Prochlorococcus marinus str. MIT 0917: one gene and its partner. The protein of the gene in region 1 interacts with the protein of each later gene in a pairwise test. Links are inferred from orthologs where the notes say so. Each region holds a gene or a part of one and is shown on either strand. Other genes may lie near its edges. The genes, in order: O5637_RS06810 and ftsZ.

The links.
Region 2: the proteins of O5637_RS06810 (region 1) and ftsZ interact in binary tests that used the Escherichia coli proteins (3 or more experiments, as listed by UniProt). The link is inferred for Prochlorococcus marinus str. MIT 0917 from one-to-one orthologs.

Annotation. Positions count from the first base shown.
Region 1 is NZ_CP114784.1:1,167,112-1,177,676, reverse strand. The notes cover bases 7,661-10,465. They hold O5637_RS06810 (rod shape-determining protein), read left to right. Parts: upstream 7,661-8,439; coding sequence 8,440-9,492; downstream 9,493-10,465. Other genes in these bases: O5637_RS06800 (hypothetical protein), read left to right, coding at 10,238-10,465; mreC (rod shape-determining protein MreC), read left to right, coding at 9,496-10,251; O5637_RS06815 (single-stranded DNA-binding protein), read right to left, coding at 7,965-8,354; O5637_RS06820 (DedA family protein), read left to right, coding at 7,661-7,955. In the rest of the region: O5637_RS06855 (RpoD/SigA family RNA polymerase sigma factor), read left to right, coding at 1-291; O5637_RS06850 (alpha/beta fold hydrolase), read right to left, coding at 276-1,175; O5637_RS06845 (tetratricopeptide repeat protein), read left to right, coding at 1,883-3,766; 8-oxo-dGTP diphosphatase MutT, read left to right, coding at 3,858-4,283; O5637_RS06835 (carbohydrate kinase family protein), read left to right, coding at 4,330-5,346; tRNA (adenosine(37)-N6)-threonylcarbamoyltransferase complex ATPase subunit type 1 TsaE, read right to left, coding at 5,292-5,816; ahcY (adenosylhomocysteinase), read left to right, coding at 5,841-7,274; more of O5637_RS06820, read left to right, coding at 7,299-7,660; more of O5637_RS06800, read left to right, coding at 10,466-10,565. UniProt on the Escherichia coli protein: Forms membrane-associated dynamic filaments that are essential for cell shape determination. Acts by regulating cell wall synthesis and cell elongation, and thus cell shape.
Region 2 is NZ_CP114784.1:856,898-867,442, reverse strand. What follows is about bases 4,548-7,332. They hold ftsZ (cell division protein FtsZ), read right to left. Parts: upstream 6,597-7,332; coding sequence 5,499-6,596; downstream 4,548-5,498. Other genes in these bases: O5637_RS05080 (cell division protein FtsQ/DivIB), read right to left, coding at 6,766-7,332; panB (3-methyl-2-oxobutanoate hydroxymethyltransferase), read right to left, coding at 4,561-5,334; hemW (radical SAM family heme chaperone HemW), read left to right, coding at 4,548-4,574. In the rest of the region: ilvC (ketol-acid reductoisomerase), read right to left, coding at 1-623; O5637_RS05115 (ATP-dependent Clp protease proteolytic subunit), read right to left, coding at 753-1,355; O5637_RS05110 (ATP-dependent Clp protease proteolytic subunit), read right to left, coding at 1,414-2,088; O5637_RS05105 (PIN/TRAM domain-containing protein), read right to left, coding at 2,127-3,236; more of hemW, read left to right, coding at 3,345-4,547; more of O5637_RS05080, read right to left, coding at 7,333-7,596; O5637_RS05075 (hypothetical protein), read right to left, coding at 7,584-7,994; O5637_RS05070 (D-alanine--D-alanine ligase family protein), read right to left, coding at 8,031-9,092; tRNA (N6-isopentenyl adenosine(37)-C2)-methylthiotransferase MiaB, read right to left, coding at 9,146-10,537. UniProt on the Escherichia coli protein: Essential cell division protein that forms a contractile ring structure (Z ring) at the future cell division site. The regulation of the ring assembly controls the timing and the location of cell division.

The DNA of each region.
Region 1 (10,565 bases):
GAAGATACTATTTTACTTGACTTATTATCTAACGAAATTGATATGCCCTCTGAGCAAATTGAAAGTGATTGCATGAAAGGTGACTTAGAAACATTACTTGAACAATTACCTGAATTACAAAATCGTGTTTTAAGAATGAGATATGGAATGGATGGTGATGATCCTATGAGTCTTACTGGAATTGGAAGAGTTTTGGGTATCAGTAGAGATAGAGTAAGAAATTTAGAAAGAGATGGATTGAGAGGTCTTAGAAAATCAGGTGAATCGGTAGAAGCCTATATGGCTTCTTGAATAATTTTTTCAAGAATGGGATTTACCTTTTCAGGCATTTCATCATGAGGGCAATGTCCAGCATTTTGAATAACATTTAAACTTTGAATACACTGAAAAGTTTTAAACCATTTTTCAGCCTCTTCAACTGGTTCCCATGGATCTTTTTCTCCCCAAATTAGATGTACTGGATGTTCACAATATCTAAGTAAATCGGGAGCAAGATAATCATCAAATAAATTAATAAATCCCCTGAAAGCTTCTGGAGCTCCTTCGCCTTGAGTTGGCTTTAGAAGTATATTTATTAGTTCTTCATTAACATTATTTCCAGTTGGATAAGCAACTTTTAGGATTTTTTCAATGAAAGTTGGATTTGCTGCATTTTTGAAAAGATTAGCACTTAGGAATCTTTGCCTTACTAATGTTTTAATAATTGGTCTAAGAAAACGCATCAATAAAGATTGCTCTGCTAATCGTTTATCATCCATTGTTCTTTGTGCACAATCAATTAAGATTACACCCAAGCATTTTTCAGATAATCTTTTTGAGGTATTTAATGCAATAACTCCTCCAATAGAATTTCCTATCAAGAAAACAGGCTTTTTAACTATTTCGTTACAGAAATCAAAAATTTGCTGGCTCCAACTATCAAAGCAATAATTAAAATTGTTACTGCTTTTCTTCTCATATAATAACTGTGAATTTGGTTGACTACTTTCTCCAAAACCAACTAAATCTAGAGCATAGCAAGATGCTAATGAACTAATATTTTTTTGATTAAATCTCCAATGATCTTTACATGCGCCGAAACCATGAATTAAAACTATTCCTATTCCATCATTATTAGCATTTTTCTCTACTTGCCATGCAATTTGATAATTTTGCCAATTCCAAAATTGTTTCATCAGTCTCCAATGATTTATTCTATTGTATATTCATTAGCAAAGAATATGTGCTTATGAAATAATTATGCTATAAATAAAAAGAAGACAATGATTTTTTAAGTAAGTATTTTGTTTTAAATATATTTAGAGATTATTTAATTTTTTAGATCTCGTTTTAATTATGAATTTTGATGTATATAAATCCATGTAAATCATGTATTGATTTTATAACTCAATTAAAATTGTATTTTACAATATGGGTTATTATATTTCGGGCTCTAATAAAAATCTAAATCAAATAGTTTAGAATTTCGAAATATATAGATTCTCAATAATCTAGTATTAATATTAATTTAGTAAGTCAAGTTTAAGCTGAAAGAATCCTTCTATTCAGTGTATTAAAATATCATAGGTAAGGATTATAAATTGTGTAGATTAAGCTTTAAATATAGCTAGGAAGTTTTATTTAAAATTGGCCTAAAGATTATGATCTTCTTGTATAGATTATTAGGATGAAATTAGGCTGTTTACTTAATCTACGTATAATAGATATGGGTGTATAAGTAAATGCTAGATTTTATCTTATATAGCACCTCGCCATGGCAATGAAGATGTTTCTGAGAATTCTCTTGTAGTTATGAAGTTACTTACCTATTCAAAGATATATTTTAGATAATAGATATGATGGGAGTATAATTTATTTAAGATGATTTATTGATACAAAAAGAATGAATGGATCTTTCAAAGATGATCAAAAAGAAGAATCAAATCAAATAGATATTTACCCAGTTCCATTATCTTTATTTGATATTAATGTAAATAGTTATATCTTTACAGATAGATTGGCTAACCTAACAAAAGAAGAAATTATTACTAAGGCGGTAAATTATCATTTACAAGAAAATATCACACAAGCAGTCAAATATTATCGATATTTTCTTGATCAAGGCTTCTCAGATCCAACTGTATTTTGTAACTATGGTGTTATTTTTTATACGCTTGGTAAATTAAAAGAAGCAGAGGATTTATTAAGAAAAGCAATTCAAATCGAACCTAACTATGAGCAGGCATATTCAAATCTAGGATTAGTATATAAAGATCTTGGAGAACTCAAAAAAGCAGAACTTTTAATACGTAAAGCTATAGAATTAAATCCTGATTATGTCGATGCTTATATAAATCTTTCTGTAATTTTGAAAGAGCTTGATCAATTACAGGAAGCAGAGAAGGTAATCAAAAAGGCTGTATCTATAAGACCTGATAATCCTATATCATATTATAATCTTGGCAACATACTCTTTGAACTTGATCAATTAGAAGAAGCAGAATTAGCAATTCGTAAATCAATTGAATTGAAACCAAATTCAGCAGAGGCTCATTCTGAACTAGGAAGAATACTTATTGAATTTAATGAATTAGAAGAAGCCGAATTAGTCACTCGTAAAGCAATTAAATTGCAACCAAATTTAGCAGATGCTTATCATAATCTAGGAAAGATATTGTTGGGACTTGGCGAATTAAATGAAGCTGAAATTTATACTAGAAAAGCCATTGAACTGCAGCCAACTGTAGCATTAGGGCATAATAATCTTGCTAGTATATTAAGTGATTTAGGTAAGTTGGAAGAAGCAGAAGTTGCTATAAATCAAGCTATCACACTTAAACCTGATTATCCTGAAGCTATGATTAATCGTGGAGTTATATTTGGAAGACTTGGAAAGATAAAAGAATCAATTTTATCTTTTAAATCAACTATTGAATTGAGATCTGCAAACTCAGAACAAAGGTTGCGAGCTTATTTAGAAATAACTATTTGTAATTTAGTTCAAGGCAACTTTATAGAAACTTACCTTAATTTTAAGAAAACTGAGTATTTCATAAATAAAGGTTGCCTCAATTTGATTAAGGATCATAAGATCAAACAATATACTAATGCATTTTTTAATTTTATTAATAATTTATATCCAAAACTAAAACAAATAAATTATAATTTATCTCAGGCAATGATACCTCATATAGGCGAAAGTAATTGTTTGTCTTTCTCAAATCAAATCCTATCATTAGATGACAAGCAACTACAGGTTCAGCCTGTTTTGATAACTGGTGCAAAAGCATGGCATTTTGCCAGTAAGTATAATAATCAATGGAAATCATCTCTTGATCAGCAAATTATTAATTATATAGATAGTGAAAAAGTACTTATCTCTTTTGGCGAAATAGATTGTAGAAAGGATGAGGGAATTCTTGCATTTTCTAAAAAGAAAAATCAGGATATTTCAACCATTATTTTAAAAACAATTAACCTTTATTTGGATTATATGGAAAAAAAATTAGCTAAATTTTTTTCCAAGAGATATTATTTTGGAGTAGCCGCTCCAGTTGTTCTATCTGGGAAAATAGATGATTTAGATATAAAAAGAAAACAACTTATTAGTGAATATAATTCCATTTTGAAAGCCGAGTTAAAAGTTAGAGGTTCCTATTTTATAGATGTTTATTCATGTACAAGTAATCATCAAGGTTTTAATAATGGGATATATATGTGTGATGATAATCATTTATCACCGGCTGCACTTGATATCTTATTATCAAATTACTTAATTAAACCTTAATTAATTTCTATTTTTACTTTAAGTCTATGTTAGATAATTTGCTTGTGAAACTCATATAAAGTACTATCAAATGTGATTAGTAATCCAATGTATGAAAACAGTAATTCCTAGTGATGTAATAGGTGTTGGTCTTGTTTTAAATAGAAATAAAGAATTACTTATAGACAAGCGTCTTGAAACTTCAAGTATGGGAGGGTTGTGGGAGTTCCCTGGCGGGAAGCAAGAACCTAATGAGTCTATTGAAAATACTATTGAACGAGAATTAAGGGAAGAAATAGGTATAAGGGTAGAAGTGGGAAAAAAACTTATATCGTTTGAATATTCGTATAGCTCTAAGAAACTAAACTTTATAGTCCACTTTTGTGAATGGAAATCTGGACAGCCAAAACCCTTAGCTAGTCAGAAGTTACTTTGGGTATCTGCAAATAGACTTGACGACTATTCTTTCCCTCCTGCTAATACTAAAATAATTGCAGCTTTATACAAATATTTTGATTTGAAAAACAAATTAATTTAAAAAATTGATAATTTATCAATAGTAATTTTATCCAAAATTAAGAAAGATGAATCCAACGAAGGTGATCTCTTTTGGCGAAGCTTTAATAGATCGTCTTGGTCCACTTGGAGGAGATCCTGCTATTGATCAACCCGTAACAAATTGCTTTGGAGGCGCTCCAGCAAATGTTGCTTGTGCTTTAAGTCGTTTAGGAGTGGACGTTACGTTTATTGGGGCTCTGGGTAATGATTCTTTTGGCCACAATTTTAAGAATTTGATAATTGATCGCGAAATCAATACAGTTGGTTTGCAAGAAGATAAGTTACGCCCAACAAGGATTGTATTAGTTCGTCGAGATCATTCAGGAGAAAGAACTTTTGGAGGATTTGCAGGCGAAAAGGGTTTTGGCTTTGCTGATCAAGCTATATCTCTTGACCAAATTGTTAAAGACTGGCCCTTCATCTCTGATCAGGCTAAATGGTTAGTTATTGGAACTATTCCTATGGCTTCTAAAATTTCTGCTGAGGCGTTTTCATGGTGTATTCAAAAAGCTAATCATCAAGGAATTAAAATTGTGCTGGATTTGAACTGGCGGCCAACTTTCTGGCGGAGTGAATTATCTAAAGAAGAAGCTCCTTCTGCGCAAGAAGTAAATATGATTCAACCAATTTTAAATAAAGTATCTTTAATCAAACTTGCCAAGGAGGAAGCTCAGTGGTTTTTCAAGTCTGTTAACCCCCAAGAGATTTCATTAACCATGCCCCAAAAACCATCGGTAATAGTTACTGACGGAGCAAATCCTGTACATTGGTTTATAAATAAAAATTTAGGTAATACGAATTCAATTTCACCACCCAAAATTGTCGATACAACAGGCGCTGGAGATGCTTTCACAGCAGGATTAATTTACAAGCTTTTGTCTGCTGAATTGGATTGCTTAACTTATAAAATGGCTGAGGAAATTATCCGTTTTGCCATCGGCTGTGGAGCCTATGTATGTCAAGGTATTGGAGCAATTGACTCACAACCTTACTTGGAAGATATTGATAATTTATTGTCATTATCCAGTGGAGCAATAAGCTGAAAAAATCGGCCTTGATTTTCTAAGGTATATTCTAATTTGCCTCTCCATGCATCATGCACAGGAAGAGATAATCTTTCTGGCCATTCAACAACCATTAATGCGCCCATCGCTTTGGATTCCTCTTCTTCTATTAAAAAAAATTCGTTTGCCGCATTTGAGTCTTCAATTCTATATAAATCAATATGTACTAATGGAGGGCACCCCATTGGATAATGTTGGGACAAAGAAAAAGTTGGGGAGGTGATTGGCTCACTAATTCTTAGACTTTTTGCTATTCCTTTAACTAATGTGGTTTTTCCTGCCCCAAGAGGTCCATTTAGAAGGAGAATGCTTAGGTTTGGAATTTTTTTTGTTAATGTTGAACCTAGTGACATTGTTGATTCAGGTTTGTCTAGAGTCCAGCAGAAATTATTTGTTTGCTGAGCAAATTCATTAAAAACCTCGAATTGTTTTTCAGAATCTTTTTTCACAATCTCCCATAGAGAGTTTTATTTATGTTTGCAGCAACGAAGTCAAATCTCAACAGTTTTGAGAAAAATATTGATTACGTAGTTAACGATATAACCGAAGCAGAATTCGGGCGAAAAGAACTTTTGATAGCAGAAACAGAAATGCCTGGTTTAATGGCACTTCGAAGAAAATATGGGTCCCAAAAACCATTGAAAGGAGCTTGTATTGCTGGTAGTCTCCACATGACAATACAAACAGGAGTACTTATTGAGACTCTTGTTGAACTTGGTGCAAAAGTTAGATGGGCGTCTTGTAATATTTTTTCGACTCAAGATCATGCTGCTGCTGCTATCGCAAATTCAGGTGTACCAGTATTTGCCAAAAAGGGTGAAACATTAGATGAGTATTGGGAATATACGCATAAAATATTCGAATGGAGTGATGGTGAATCTGCAAATATGATTCTTGACGATGGGGGCGATGCGACTGGATTAATAATTTTGGGGAGCAAAGCGGAGGAAGATATCTCGGTTTTGGATAATCCCTCAAATGAAGAGGAAATTGCATTATTTGCTTCTATAAAGAAAAAACTATCTCAAGATCCAAATTTCTATTCAAAAGCTAAATCCTTTATAAAAGGAGTTACTGAGGAAACTACAACTGGTGTAGCTCGTCTTTACCAAATGGAAAAAAGCGGCGAACTTGTATTCCCAGCAATTAACGTAAATGATTCTGTAACTAAAAGTAAGTTTGACAATCTGTATGGTTGTCGAGAATCCTTGGTTGATGGCATTAAAAGAGCTACAGACGTGATGGTGGCTGGCAAGGTAGCCCTTGTTATGGGGTATGGAGATGTTGGGAAAGGTTCTGCTCAGTCACTCAGGGGATTGGGCGCGACAGTGATGATTTCTGAAATAGATCCTATATGTGCTCTTCAAGCCTCAATGGAGGGTTTTAGAGTTGTGAGATTAGATGAAGTGGTTGAAGATGTTGATATTTTTGTTACGGCCACTGGAAATTTTCAAGTTATTCGTCATGAGCATTTGATCAGGATGAAGAATGAATCAATAGTTTGTAATATTGGCCATTTTGATAATGAAATAGAGGTTGCCTCTTTGAAGTCCTATGAATGGGAAAATATTAAACCTCAAGTTGACCACATAACTTTACCAAGCGGTAACAAAATAATTCTTTTAGCTGAAGGAAGATTGGTGAATCTTGGATGTGCTACTGGACATCCAAGTTTTGTTATGAGTAATTCTTTTACCAATCAAGTATTAGCTCAAATTGAATTATTCAAATACGGAGTTAAATATTTGAATAAAGTTTATGTTTTGCCAAAACATTTAGATGAAATGGTTGCTCTACTTCATTTAGATAAGATAGGAGCAAAGCTAACTAAGTTAACTAAAGAACAAGCTGCATATATTAATGTTCCAATCGAAGGTCCTTATAAGACAGATCAATATCGTTATTAATTCTATTTAAACAATTCAAATTAAATGCACATAACTGAATTTATATCTTCTTTACCAGTATTAATAGGAAATGCAGTTGAGACTAATCAGTGGATAGGTTATGGGGCGATCTTAATAGCAATGTTTTTAGAAAATCTCATTCCCCCGATTCCTTCGGAGTTAATTATGCCTCTTGGTGGCTTTTATGTGTCGCAAGGTCAATTAGATTTTTTACCAGTTGTTTTGGCAGGTTTAATAGGAACTGTTATTGGGGCGCTGCCTTGGTATGGAATTGGCAGATTAGTGAATGAAGAAAGACTTGAGCATTGGCTTGGAAAGAATGGACGTTGGATTGGCATTAAGCCTCAAGAACTTGCTAGAAGTCGTCAATGGTTCAATAGGTATGGGGTTTCGTTAGTGTTTTGGGGAAGATTAGTACCTGGAATTCGTACTTTGATTTCCGTACCCGCAGGTGTTGAGTTGATGCCCATCAGTCCCTTTCTGATTTGGACAACCGCAGGAAGCCTTATCTGGACTTTATTTTTAACGATTACAGGGTTTTATTTGGGAGATAATTATGTAAACATTGAAAAATGGATTAGTCCTTTTTCAAGTATCTTTAAGACAATTATTATTTTAATTATATCTTGTGCTTTGATATCTTTAATTTATAAAACTCTAAGTAAACTAATTAACAATTAAGAATGATTTTTAAAATGGAATTTCGTCATTATTTGACTGCTGATTGTATGAATTATTATTGTTGAAATTACTATTATCTGAATCTCTCTTGGATCCTAATAATTCAAGACGATCAACTCTAACAACTGGCTTATTTCTATCCTCACCAGTATTACGATCTTTCCAACTATCTAATTTGAAGCTTCCAGTTATACCAATTAAAGAGCCTTTTTTTACATAATCAGCTGCGACTTGTGCTTGTTTGCCCCAAATTTCTAAATTGAACCAATCTGGTTCATCGTTTCGATTTCTTCTATTTACAGCCATTGTTAGATTGGCTACTACAGTTCCAGATTCAAAATATCTAACTTCAGGATCTCTTCCTGCTCTGCCTACAAGAGTGACTGAATTTATTGCCATCATTACCTCCTCTGTTTACTGGTTGCTAAATAATATATTTATCTTAGTTCAACTCTCTTTATGATGGCTCAAATGATTGAAATCCGTGTTTTTTAACCGTTTCAAATTCTCCCGAGATATTGGGATTGATTTAGGTACTGCAAATACCTTGATTTATGTCTCTGGTAAGGGAATTGTATTGCAAGAGCCTTCCGTTGTAGCAATGGATTTGGAAGAGGGAGTCCCCCTCGCTGTAGGTGATGATGCAAAGTTAATGTTAGGGCGAACACCAGGAAATATTCGAGCCGTTAGGCCGCTTAGGGATGGGGTTATAGCTGATTTTGATGCAGCGGAGCAAATGCTCAAGACATTTATTCAAAAATGTAATGAGGGTCGTGGAATTATTGCACCCCGACTAGTTGTTGGTATCCCTAGTGGAGTAACTGGTGTAGAGAGAAGAGCAGTTCGTGAAGCTGGTCTTGCGGGAGCAAGAGAGGTGCATTTAATTGATGAACCTGTTGCTGCCGCAATTGGAGCTTCTTTACCGGTGACAGAGCCTATCGGAACAATGATCGTTGATATTGGAGGAGGTACTACTGAAGTAGCTGTTTTAAGTCTTGGCGGAACAGTTTTAAGTGAATCTGTAAGGGTTGCGGGAGATGAAATCAATGATTCCATCGCGACTTATTTAAAAAAAGTACATAACTTAGTAGTTGGTGAAAGGACAGCCGAAGAGATAAAAATTAAAATTGGATCAGCTTTTCCATCTAATGAATTTGATTTGCAATCAATAGATGTAAGGGGATTGCATTTGCTCTCAGGTTTACCTCGTTCTATTAATTTGAAAGCGGGGGATTTACGTGAAGCTATGTCAGAGCCTCTTAATAAGATTGTTGATGCTGTAAAAAGGACTTTAGAGAGAACCCCACCCGAGCTGGCTGCAGATATTGTTGATAGGGGAATAATGCTGGCAGGAGGGGGAGCATTGGTTAGAGGTATTAGTGATCTTTTAAGTCATGAAACAGGAATTTTTACTCACGTAGCTGAGGATCCATTGTTGTGCGTTGTTAATGGATGTGGTCTAGTTTTAGATGATTTTAAATCAATGAGAAGAGTTTTAGATACGCCTGATTTTGCTAGAAATGTAATTAGAGATTGAACAATGATTAAAACCCGAGAGAAAATAGGGTTTCAATTACTTTTGAAAAGTAAGTTTTGGGTATTATTTGTATTGGGATGTTTATTGTTTGGCATTCGCTGGACAAAAGGAGCAGGATATTTAGATTTATATTCTATTTTATTAAAACCCATACTCCCTGGAACTGCTCAACGAGAATGGATTAAAGAAGGAGAAAATATTGAAAGAAATATTCGATTACAATTGCTAGAGGATGATAATACTCGTTTAAGAAGAGCTCTTTCTTTGAAAGAGTTAAATGATGATAAAAGAATTTCAGCTGCTGTAATATCTCGATCTTCAAGAAATTGGTGGCAACAGCTAGAAATTAATAAGGGTGCAAAAGATGGTGTTTTGAAAGGCCAAACAGTAGTTGGACCAGGGGGCTTACTTGGCCTAGTTGAGAATATAACTCCACTTACTGCAAGAGTTAGATTATTGACTGACCCTGGTCATCAAGTAGGAGCTTGGATTGATCGAACCCAGCAACATGGGATTTTGACTGGGATGGGTACAAATAGACCAAAACTAATTTTCCTAAATAAAAATAGTTTGGCTCAAATTGGAGATGCTGTGACGACATCTCCAGCCAGTACTCTATTACCACCAAATTTAACAATTGGAATTGTTCAGTTTGTTAACGAAAAAGCTTTACCGTCTCCATATGCAATAGTCCAATTAACTGCATCACCTGAGGCAATAGATTGGGTTCAGATCTTGATAAATAATGGCCAAAAGTAATAAGAAATTATTAATTTTTTTTACTATACTTTGTTTACAAGCTTGTGTAATTGCATCTCCTGATTGGATTAAAATAAATGGAATAACTCCATGCTGGCCTGTTATTTTATTGTTACCATTTTCACTCAAGAATAGTCCTTGGAAAGCTGCTATAGGTTCAATTTTCTTGGGAATCTTTATAGATTCTTTTACGATTAGTGATGTTTCTTATATTCCATCCTTATTTCTTTTGTCATTAGTTTGGAGCATATATGGATTGCATAATAAAAAAATTGAATTATTTTTAAATATTGGTTTGATGGCTATTTTTGGAA
Region 2 (10,545 bases), 310 kb from region 1 along the record:
TTGACTAATTCTGATAGGCCTCCACACAAAACTGCTTGTTCTCCAAATAGATCAGTTTCTGTTTCTTCTTTGAAGTTAGTTTCTAGAATTCCAGCGCGTGTTCCTCCAATACCTTTTGCATAAGCCATCGCAAGTGATCTGGCTTTGCCTGAGGCATCTTGCTCAATGGCAAATAAAGCAGGAACCCCTTGACCATTCTGATACTCCCATCTGACAGTGTGCCCAGGCCCTTTTGGTGCAATCATTACAACATCGACAAACTCAGGTGGTTTTATTAATTCAAAACGAATATTGAAACCATGAGCAAAACTTAGTATTTTCCCTGGTTTCAAATGAGGTGCTATCTCTTTGGTATAAACGTCTTTTTGAAACTCATCAGGTAAAAGTATCATAATCCAATCTGCCCTCTCGGAGGCCTCTGATACGCTTAAAACTTCCAATCCATCAGAAGTTGCTTTACTGGCTGAGCGACTTCCTTCATAAAGTCCAACAACAACGTTGATGCCACTATCTTTTAAATTCAATGCATGCGCATGGCCTTGAGATCCATAGCCGATAATTGCAACGGTTTTATCTTGAAGAAGACCTAGGTCTGCATCGGAGTCGTAAAAAAGTTTTGCCATGTGAGTGGGTATTTCAGAACTGTATTAAGGCTGAGCTTACGAAATAGAGTGCTATCGAATCCACTTTCATTGATATATTTTTTTGACTATCAAGACAATTTAATTTATGAGAACAACAAACTTTTTATCTTAACTTTCATTTGGGTGGGTTATCACTCGGTCGATTAGGCCATAATTTTTTGCTTCTTCCGCACTCAAAAAGTAATCACGATCAGTATCTTTTTCAATCTTTTCAAATGTTTGTCCAGTCATCTCTGCCATGGATTTATTGAGCATTTCTTTTATCCTGAGAATTTCTCGGGCTTCAATTTCTATGTCACTCGCTTGTCTTTGAGCAGTACCGCCAAGTGGCTGGTGAATCATGATTCTACTGTGAGGTAATGCAAGTCTTTTACCTTTTGTCCCTGCAGAGAGTAAAAAGGCACCCATTGAGGCCGCTAATCCAACACAAATGGTTACAAGATCACTTTTTACATATCTCATCGTGTCATAGATCGCTAATCCTGCTGTTACGGAGCCTCCAGGACTGTTGATATACAAATAGATGGGCTTACTACTGTCTTCAGAATCAAGATAAAGCATTTGCGCTACGAGGCTATTTGCAATGCCGTCGTTTACTTCTTGACCAAGAAATAGAATTCTTTCCGCACCAAGTCTTGTATATATATCAACCCATCTTTCAAATTGACTTCCTGGAAGACGGTATGGAACGCTTGGAGTACCTATTGGCATGGCTGATTGATTTTGAGTTGTTTAGGGTGATGATTAAAAAATTGAAAATTATTTTTACTTATGTGGGCAAAACCTTTTCGCCTGGTAAGTCTTTTCTACTGGTAAGAACGCGATCTATAATCCCGTATTCAACTGCCTCACTAGGGTTAAGATAACTCATGCGATCTGAGTCTTTGGATAATTGATCTACTGATCTCCCAGTGTTATGACTGAGGATTTCTAGCATTGCTTTTTTGTTGTGAATAACCTCATTTGCTCTGATTTGAATATCAGTTGCTTGGCCTTGAGCGCCACTTCTGGGCTGATGAAGGACAATTGACGCATGAGGTAATGCTGCTCGTTGCCCTTTCGTACCGGCCGAGAGTATTACTGCTGCGGTCCCCATGGCTTGGCCTATGCAAATAGTATGAACTGGAGGCTTCACGTATCTGAGAGTGTCGCAGATCGCAAAGGCCTCGGTTTCAAATCCGATTGCATCTCCTGTGTACCAACTCGTTCCAGTTGAGTTAATATAAAAATAAATAGGTTTTTCAGAATTATCAAATTCGAGAAAAAGAAGTTGGGCAATAATTAGTTCAGTTACATCCATTCCAAGCTGCCTTTTGGCATCATCATCGGAAAATAGTGGCAAGCCTAAATAAACTATCCTTTCTTTCAGGAGAAGCGATGGTAAATCAGGGGGCGGTGTTCTCATTACGGCAGAATCGCCATAATACGGGGAAGATGCAGTCATATGAAGTTAAGTCTTCTTGGATTCGAGCCTAGCTAGATCTAGCCTTGAGATGCTTTTGTTTGTTCAAATTTGTTCGGGGGCTGATCATTTGAAGCTTTACTAAAAACCATTCGGCCCGTCGGTGTTTGTAATGCTCCAGTCACAACTACTTCTATTCTTTTACCAATCCATTGGAGACCCTCCTCGATAACTACCATTGTGCCATCTTCAAGATAAGCAATCCCTTGTGAGTTTTCCTTACCTTCTCTAACTACTTTTAAATTTAACTTTTCACCAGGTTGAACTTCTGGTCTAACTGCAAGTACTAGATCGCTTAAGTTAAGAACTTTTATTTCTTGGACTAGAGCTACTTGAGATAAGTTGTAATCGACAGTGATTAATATTCCTGAGATATCTGAGGTTAATTTTAAAAGAATTTCATCAGTTCCTTCCCCTTCATATTTTGTACTGTTAATAACTAATCTTCTTCCATAACTTTCTCTTAATTGGTTAAGTAATTTTAGTCCTCTCCTTCCTTTTCCTCGCTTTTCGTTGTTACTTGAGTCAGCTAGTTTTTGTAGCTCATCCATAACTGATTGAGCTACGATTATTTGCCCTTCTATAAGTCCAAATCTAAGGAGAGACTGAATGCGACCGTCAATTATAACGCTGGTATCTAAAACTTTCGCACTAGCTGGAGTTAGAATACCATCTGCCATTAACAAAGATTCAGTGCTATTTGGATTGAAAAGGCGTAAAACTGTTCGCCCGTGAACATCGGCAAGGTTATATCCAAGTACTCCAAAAAAAATGTTGCTAAGTACAGCAAAAATAGGCTTTACAAAAAACAATTCAGCGGGTAACGGTAAAAGTAGTACAGGTACTAATAAAAGAGTTGCAATGATAAGTCCAAGAACTATGCCAATAGATCTACTAACCAGAAGATCTGTTGGCATAGTTCTTATTCTTTTTGTTAATTTATTTCTAAATTGCTGAAAAAGGAAGGCTATTAAAAGTCCTACAAGAGCTGTTAATCCTGAAAGAGCAATTTTTAAATTTTTTAAATTAGTAATATGATCTAAAGTCTCATCAGGCAACCAATTCACACCAATCCATCCGGTGATTGCACCTGATATAAGAAATAAAACCAGAATAAATAGGTCTGCCATATATTCAGGTTATGCTTGCTTCTCGTTTTTTACTAAAGCTTTATTTATTTTCAAAGATTTGGATTGTAAAAGTGACCATTTATTTGGGTTTGTATATTTAGAGCTCAAATGGTAGCCCCACCAAGAAGTGCATATTTGCACATACCCTTTTGCCATAAAAGATGTTTTTACTGTGATTTTTCCATTATCCCTTTAGGTGATAGCGTTCAAGCTACAGGTAGTCCAGGGATAACTTCTATTAACTCATATTTGGATTTAATTAATAGAGAGATTTCAATTTCCCCTAAAGGTCCTGCACTTTCAACAATTTATTTGGGTGGTGGAACCCCTTCTTTATTGAAAAAAAATGAGCTAGGTGGTTTATTAAAAAATCTTCAAAAAAAATTTGGATTTCAAGATGGTGCGGAGATAACTATGGAGGTTGATCCAGCAACATTTTTGAAAAATGATCTGAATGGATATGTAGAAATTGGAATCAATAGATTTAGCTTGGGAGGACAGGCCTTTGATGACACAATTTTAGCTTCTATTGGTAGAAAACATAATCGTTCACAATTAATTGAGGCGTGTAATTGGGTAAATAACTTATATAAAGAGGGAATGCTAAAAAGCTGGAGTCTTGATTTGATTCAAAATCTTCCAGGTTTAAATTTGTCTAAGTGGATTGAAGAGTTAGAACAAGCAGTTAAAACGGAAGCTCCTCATTTGTCAATATATGATTTAACTATCGAACCAGATACGGTTTTTGGAAGAATACACAAAAGAGGTAAGTTGAATATCCCAATTGAATCTGAAGCTCAAAAAATAGATTTTGAAACTAATAGATTTCTTAAAAGTAGCGGTTTCTCTAGATACGAGATTTCAAGTTATTCATTACCTGGACATGCATCTAGACATAATCGTATGTATTGGAGTGGTTCTGGTTGGTGGGGCTTTGGGATGGGCGCAACAAGTTCTCCTTGGGGTGAGAGATTCTCTAGACCCAGAACAATTGCTGGTTATAAAAATTGGCTTGAGCAACAAGAAAGTCAATTATTAGAGAAAACTTTGTTAAATGAAATTTCAACACCGATGCCCTTGGATGAGCTTTTGATGATTGGTCTGAGGAGACGTGAAGGTGTTCATTTTGAGGAACTTGCTAAAAATGTTGGATGGACTCAAAAAGAATGCGACAAAAATTTAAAATTACTGGAGGAATATTGGCTTAATTATTTAAAAGAAGGATCTATATTAAGAAACAATGGAAGATATTTTTTAAGTGATCCCAAGGGGATGCAAATTAGCAATCAGATTTTGATTCAGATGTTTTTATGGTGGGATTCACTTAATCAAGATTAGTAGATTTTATCCAGTCTCTTAGGGCATCTATGCAAAGTTTGCGTCCTGCAATTAAAGGCTTTGCAAAAGGAGGCTGTGCAATTGAAAGGCCAAGAATATCAGCTGTAACTCTTACCTGCCCATCGCAATCACTGCCTGCTCCAATGCCAATTACAGGAATGGCTAGATCTTTTTTTAACCGGCTGGCAATTTCTCCTGGGATATGTTCAAGAACTATTGCAAAACATCCTGATTCTTGAAGCATTTTTGAATCTTTGAAAATTTTATCTTGACTATCTTTATCCCTTGCTTGAGATTTATATCCAAGTTGATGAACTGACTGCGGAGTTAAACCAAGATGACCCATTACTGGGATTCCCATTCTGATAAGTCTTTTAATTACCAGTAAAGTTTCAGGTTCCGCTCCTTCAAGTTTCACTGCTGAAGCTGAAGAATTTTTAAGGAGAGTTCCAGCAGCTTCAACGGCTTTGTCCTCTCCACATTGATAACTTAGAAAAGGGAGATCACAAACTACTAATGGTTGTTCGTGAAAAGGCTTGCAAAATCCCCTGCAAACAGCTTGTGTATGGTGAAGCATTTGATCAAGCGTGACAGGAAGTGTAGTTGCGTGTCCTAAGACAACCATCCCAAGTGAATCTCCCACTAGAACAACATCAGCACCTGCGGCCTCGACTATTGAGGATGAGATGGCATCCCAAGCAGTTAATACAGTTATCTGTTTGCCCAACTTTTTAAAACGAACCAATTCTGTGGTTTGCATTTAATTCTTAATAACGTGTTTAGCTATTGCTAGAATATTAGTGACTCGGCCCCATGCGGCTGTGACGCTCAAACCTGGTCAGGACCGGAAGGTAGCAGCCATATGGGATGCTCAAAGCAGGCGTGGACTCCGGGTCACCTTAATAAAAGAGGAATTTGATAATTTCAACGATTTTGTCTTAGACGTAAAAACTCTGGTATCGAAGCCCCTGATTCTCTAGCTTCTGCTTGTTCGTAGAGTGATTGAGGCGAAAGTCTTGCTCTATTTCGTTCATTTGAATAAATTTGATTACTGTCAAATCCTGTAGCAATAACAGTTACTTGAATCTCTCCCTCAAGTTTTTCATCAACTACAGTACCTACAATGATATTTGCTTCTGGATCTACTACATCGGATATGACCTCAGACGCAGATGTCATATCTTCAAGAGTCATATCTTTGCCTCCAGTTATGTTTATTACACATCCTTTCGCTCCATCTATTCGAGCTGCTTCTAAAAGAGGACTGTTGATAGCTGCTTGAGCTGCTTCTAGAGCTCTTGACCTTCCAGAGCCTAAACCTATACCTAAAAGCGCAGTACCAGCTTCTGTCATCACAGAGCGCACATCAGCGAAATCTACATTAACCAATCCAGGACAAGTGATTATGTCACTTATTCCTTGAACTCCTTTCATAAGAACATCGTCAGCGCTTCTAAAGGCTTCTTGCAAAGGCGCTCCTGAAATTACGTCTTTTAGTCTGTCGTTTGGAATGACAATTAATGTATCAACATTCTCTGCAAGTCTTGCTATACCTTCATCAGCTTGTCTTAAACGACGTTTCCCTTCAAAACTGAATGGTTTGGTAACAATCCCCACTGTCAAAGCACCACTCTCTTTGGCAACTTGAGCAACGACAGGGGCTGCCCCTGTCCCAGTACCTCCTCCCATGCCAGCAGCAATAAATACTAGGTCAACTCCTTCTAGGGCTTGTTGAAGGTCAGCCCTAGACTCTTCAGCTGCCTTCTGCCCAATGCTTGGATTGCCACCTGCTCCAAGACCTCTAGTTAAGCTTTGACCAAGTTGAACTCTATGAGTTGCGGATGATTGAATAAGCGCTTGGGCATCTGTGTTGAGCACCCGATATGTGACTCCATCAAGATCACTATTAATCATTCGGTTGACGGCATTACTTCCGCCGCCACCAACGCCAATAACCTCAATACGTGCAGATTGACTGGGTAGGATTCCTTCATCCATGTTGAAACTAGATTTGTTTCCCATTCCCATCACCATATTCAGGATTAGAACTCGTTTTGGGCATTATGAACATCATCCATGAATTCTGTTGGCTTATAGGTTCAAATTGATTAACAAATTAATTTCCATGATTGCCCGTGAATTGATGACAGCATATTAAACATTTCTAAAAAGTCATGTCATAGCAAGGCTTTTACCTCTCATCATCCAGTATTTTTTCTATTTTTAATTCTGGTTTGCTTGGATCTCTAAGATCCACGATTTTTACTTTTGTGTTGATTAAAAGATTTGGTAATGATTTTTGTAGCTGGTTGAGTTTATTTATTTGCTCAATTAAACGATCAGTTCCTGAGCCTAAAAGGACTGAATCGAAGTGCTCGGTTTTTATGCTGATTTCTTGAAGAGGATCTATTTTGATTTTTTGAAGAGGACTTTGAAAAATAAATCTATTTTTAATTATTAAAATAATTTCCTTTTTTTTATTTGGATTCCAATTTTCTATAGATAATTTAATTTGATTTTGCTTTGATTTATTTAAGAATTGAAGAGGTATCCACGATCCTTCAATATCAATCATTCCTTTTTCAATATTGTTTGAAAGAAGACGACTGGCAAAAGCTATTGGCTCTCTTTCTAAAATATTTAGATGAATTTCGGGAGGGAAAAACTTTCTACTTACTGAAACTCCTTTAATAGGAAGCTTTTTTATTAAATAGGATTCAATTTCTTTGGGATTTAATTCCAACAAATTTCTAGGATAAAAAATACTAGTTGTTTGTTTGAGATCGTTTTTTGATATTCCAGAGAGACCTGTGATTTTAGTTTGATCAAAACTTATTGGTTTCCATGCTTGGTTTAAAAATGTAAGAATCAGAAAAATTGAAGTGCTTGAAAAAAAAATTAATTGCCAAATTTCAATTAGAAAATCTTTATTTTGAAAAATATTCGAGACTTTTTTAGTTGATATTCGGTTATTTTTAATTAATTTTCTGTTTTTCCTTTTATTTGATTTCAAAGGTCGCATCTTGCTCTTGACATAAGTTTGTCCATCCATTGACGAGCACGCTCAGCATCTGAAAAAGGCACATCTATTTCTCTCCCTGAGCCAACAAGCCTGAGTCGACAACGTCCTTCAGATTCTTTTGTCAGTGGTGCTTCACCTGAACTGAGAGCCATCAGCTCAACCATTTCTAATTTCTTAACTTCGAAAGTTGCTTCCTCCTTGAAGCTGCCAGCCTCAAAGCTGCTCCAGCATAAAATGCCAGCTTTTAATCGAGCAGCTCCTGTCCCATCAAGCTTGGCGAGCTCTGAACCTTTAGCCCAAATCAGATAGAGATTCTGTCGCCTTCTCTCTATCCAGCCAAGGGAAGCTATGAGAATAAAAGCCATCAATAATGGCAACCAAAGGAGACCGTGAATCATTTTTTGAAAAATAGATCTAAAAATGTCATGGTTAATTCATTCTTTAGCTGTTTCTATGAGACTAGCAACAAGTTTTTCTAGTTTTAATCCCGAAGCTTCCCACAATGTTGGGTACATGCTTGTTTTAGTGAAGCCTGGCAAGGTATTAACCTCATTTATAAAAATCTGTTCCGTGCTTTCTTGGTAAAAAAAATCGACTCTCGCCAAGCCATAAGCATTAATAGCTTTACATGCCTCGATAGCTAGCTTTTGTATCTTATTAACTATATCTATGTTTAAATCAGCTGGGATAATTGTACTGCTTAGATTCTCATCATATTTGGATTCATATGTATACCAATCGGTTTGAAATTTAACTTCGCCAACAACTGATGATTTCATTATAGATTTTCCTAATACTCCACATTCAAGTTCTCTCCCTTCAATATTTTTTTCTATTATAATTCTTTCATCATATTTTGCTGCAGTTTCTATTCCGGTAATTAGCTCTTTTTTTGAGTATGCTTTAGTTATTCCAATAGAAGAGCCCAGATTGGCTGGCTTTACAAAACATGGATAATTTATTATTTCTTCTATTTGATTATATATCGACTTCATGAATGATTTGTCTGATAAATTCACTTTGTGTAAATAAGTATATGGAGCTTGAGGAAGATTAAATGATTTAAAAATAGATTTCATTGCTATTTTATCCATGCCTAAAGATGAACCTAGAGTTCCTGATCCAACAAAAGGTTTTCCAGTTAATTTAAACAATCCCTGAATAACTCCATCTTCTCCATTTGGACCATGCAATGCGGGAAACCACACATCAACTTTGTTACTTTCTGCTGGAAAGTTAGCGAGATTATTCATAGACTTTATATTGCTTTTTATTGTTTTGGTTGATTCCTTTTCTCCTAATAAAATTGACTTTGAGTATTCTGAATCCGACCAAAAACCATTCTTGTCTATATAAATTGGATTTACAATAAAACGTTCAATATTGCAAGAATGAGATAAGGCGACGTAAATAGTTTCAGCTGATTTGATAGAAACTTCATGTTCACTTGAATAACCACCAAAAACTAGTCCTATAACTTGCTTTTTATTCGACATGTCTATTTTGTTCTCAATATTCTATAAACGTTGTTAATTGAATTAATCAACATTTATAACAAGCTCCCAGTTAATGAGAATGGACGTATTTCGTTGATTTTTATATTCACTATTTGTCCAGGTTGAGGTGATTTGCTATCAATTGAGGATTTTGGAAAAAATGTTAGTCGATTTGTTCTAGTCCTTCCTAGTAATTGGGAATTATCTTTAGAATTTATGCTTTCAACGAGTATTTCCTGTAAGGAGTCTTTGTACCTTAAGTTTCTTTTCTTCGCAGTCTTTTCTACTAAGTTATTAATCTCTCTTAGTCGATCTATTTTTATTTTTTCAGATAATTGATTAGGCCATAAGGCGGCTGGAGTATTTGGTCTGGGAGAATAGGCTGCAGTATTAACCAGGTCAAATTTAACATCCTCTATAAGTGATAGCGTCTCTTCGAATTGATCTCTCGTCTCTCCCGGAAAAGCTACAATTGCATCAGAAGTAATTGACGAATCAGGCATTATTTGTTTTATATAATTGACAATTTCTTTATAGGTTTGAACTGTATACCCTCGACCCATATTTTTTAGTATTTTATTACTTCCACTTTGGACTGGGATATGAAAGTGTTCACAAACTTTAGGAAGCTTTGCACATACATCTATTAATTCTTTCGTGAAATACCTAGGATGACTTGTGGCAAACCTTATACGCTCTATCCCCTCAATATCATGAATATATTCTAATAAATATGAAAGTGTTAATTGCCCAGATTTATTGAATTCATAAGCTTTAAAGTCTCTGCCATAAGCATCTATATTCTGCCCTAAAAGGGTTATCTCTTTATACCCAATTCTCGCTAATTCTTCTATTTCATGTTTAATACTTTGCGGTGTTCGTGATTGTTCTTTACCTCTAACTGACGGGACTACGCAATAAGTGCATCGCTCATTGCATCCATAAATAATGTTAACCCAACCACAGATGGCGCTCTCTCTTCTTGCTGTCGCAATGTCTTCGTAAATGTGCTGTTCATCAGTCGCTAAAACTTGGTGTCCGTTATCAACTTGATTAAGAAGAGTCTCCAGTCGATTTGCATGCTGAGGTCCCATTACAAGATCTACTTCAGGAACTCTTCTTAAAAGTGTTTCCCCTTCTTGTTGAGCTAAGCATCCTGCAATGATAATTTTTAAATTAGGATCTGATTTTTTCCTTCTAGCTTGCCTTCCTAAATAGCTGTAAACTTTCTGCTCAGCATTATCACGAATAGTACATGTGTTGTAGAGAACTAAATCTGCCTTAAGTTCCTCTTCTGCAAGCTCATATCCCATCGTTTGCAAAATGCCTGACATTCTCTCTGAATCAGCCTTATTCATTTGACAACCGAAAGTGGTAATCCAGTAGCTTCCTCTAGGGCTTTTAAAAGAATTGCTTTGTTTAGTAGGAACTATGGTTGTTGTCATCGCAGATG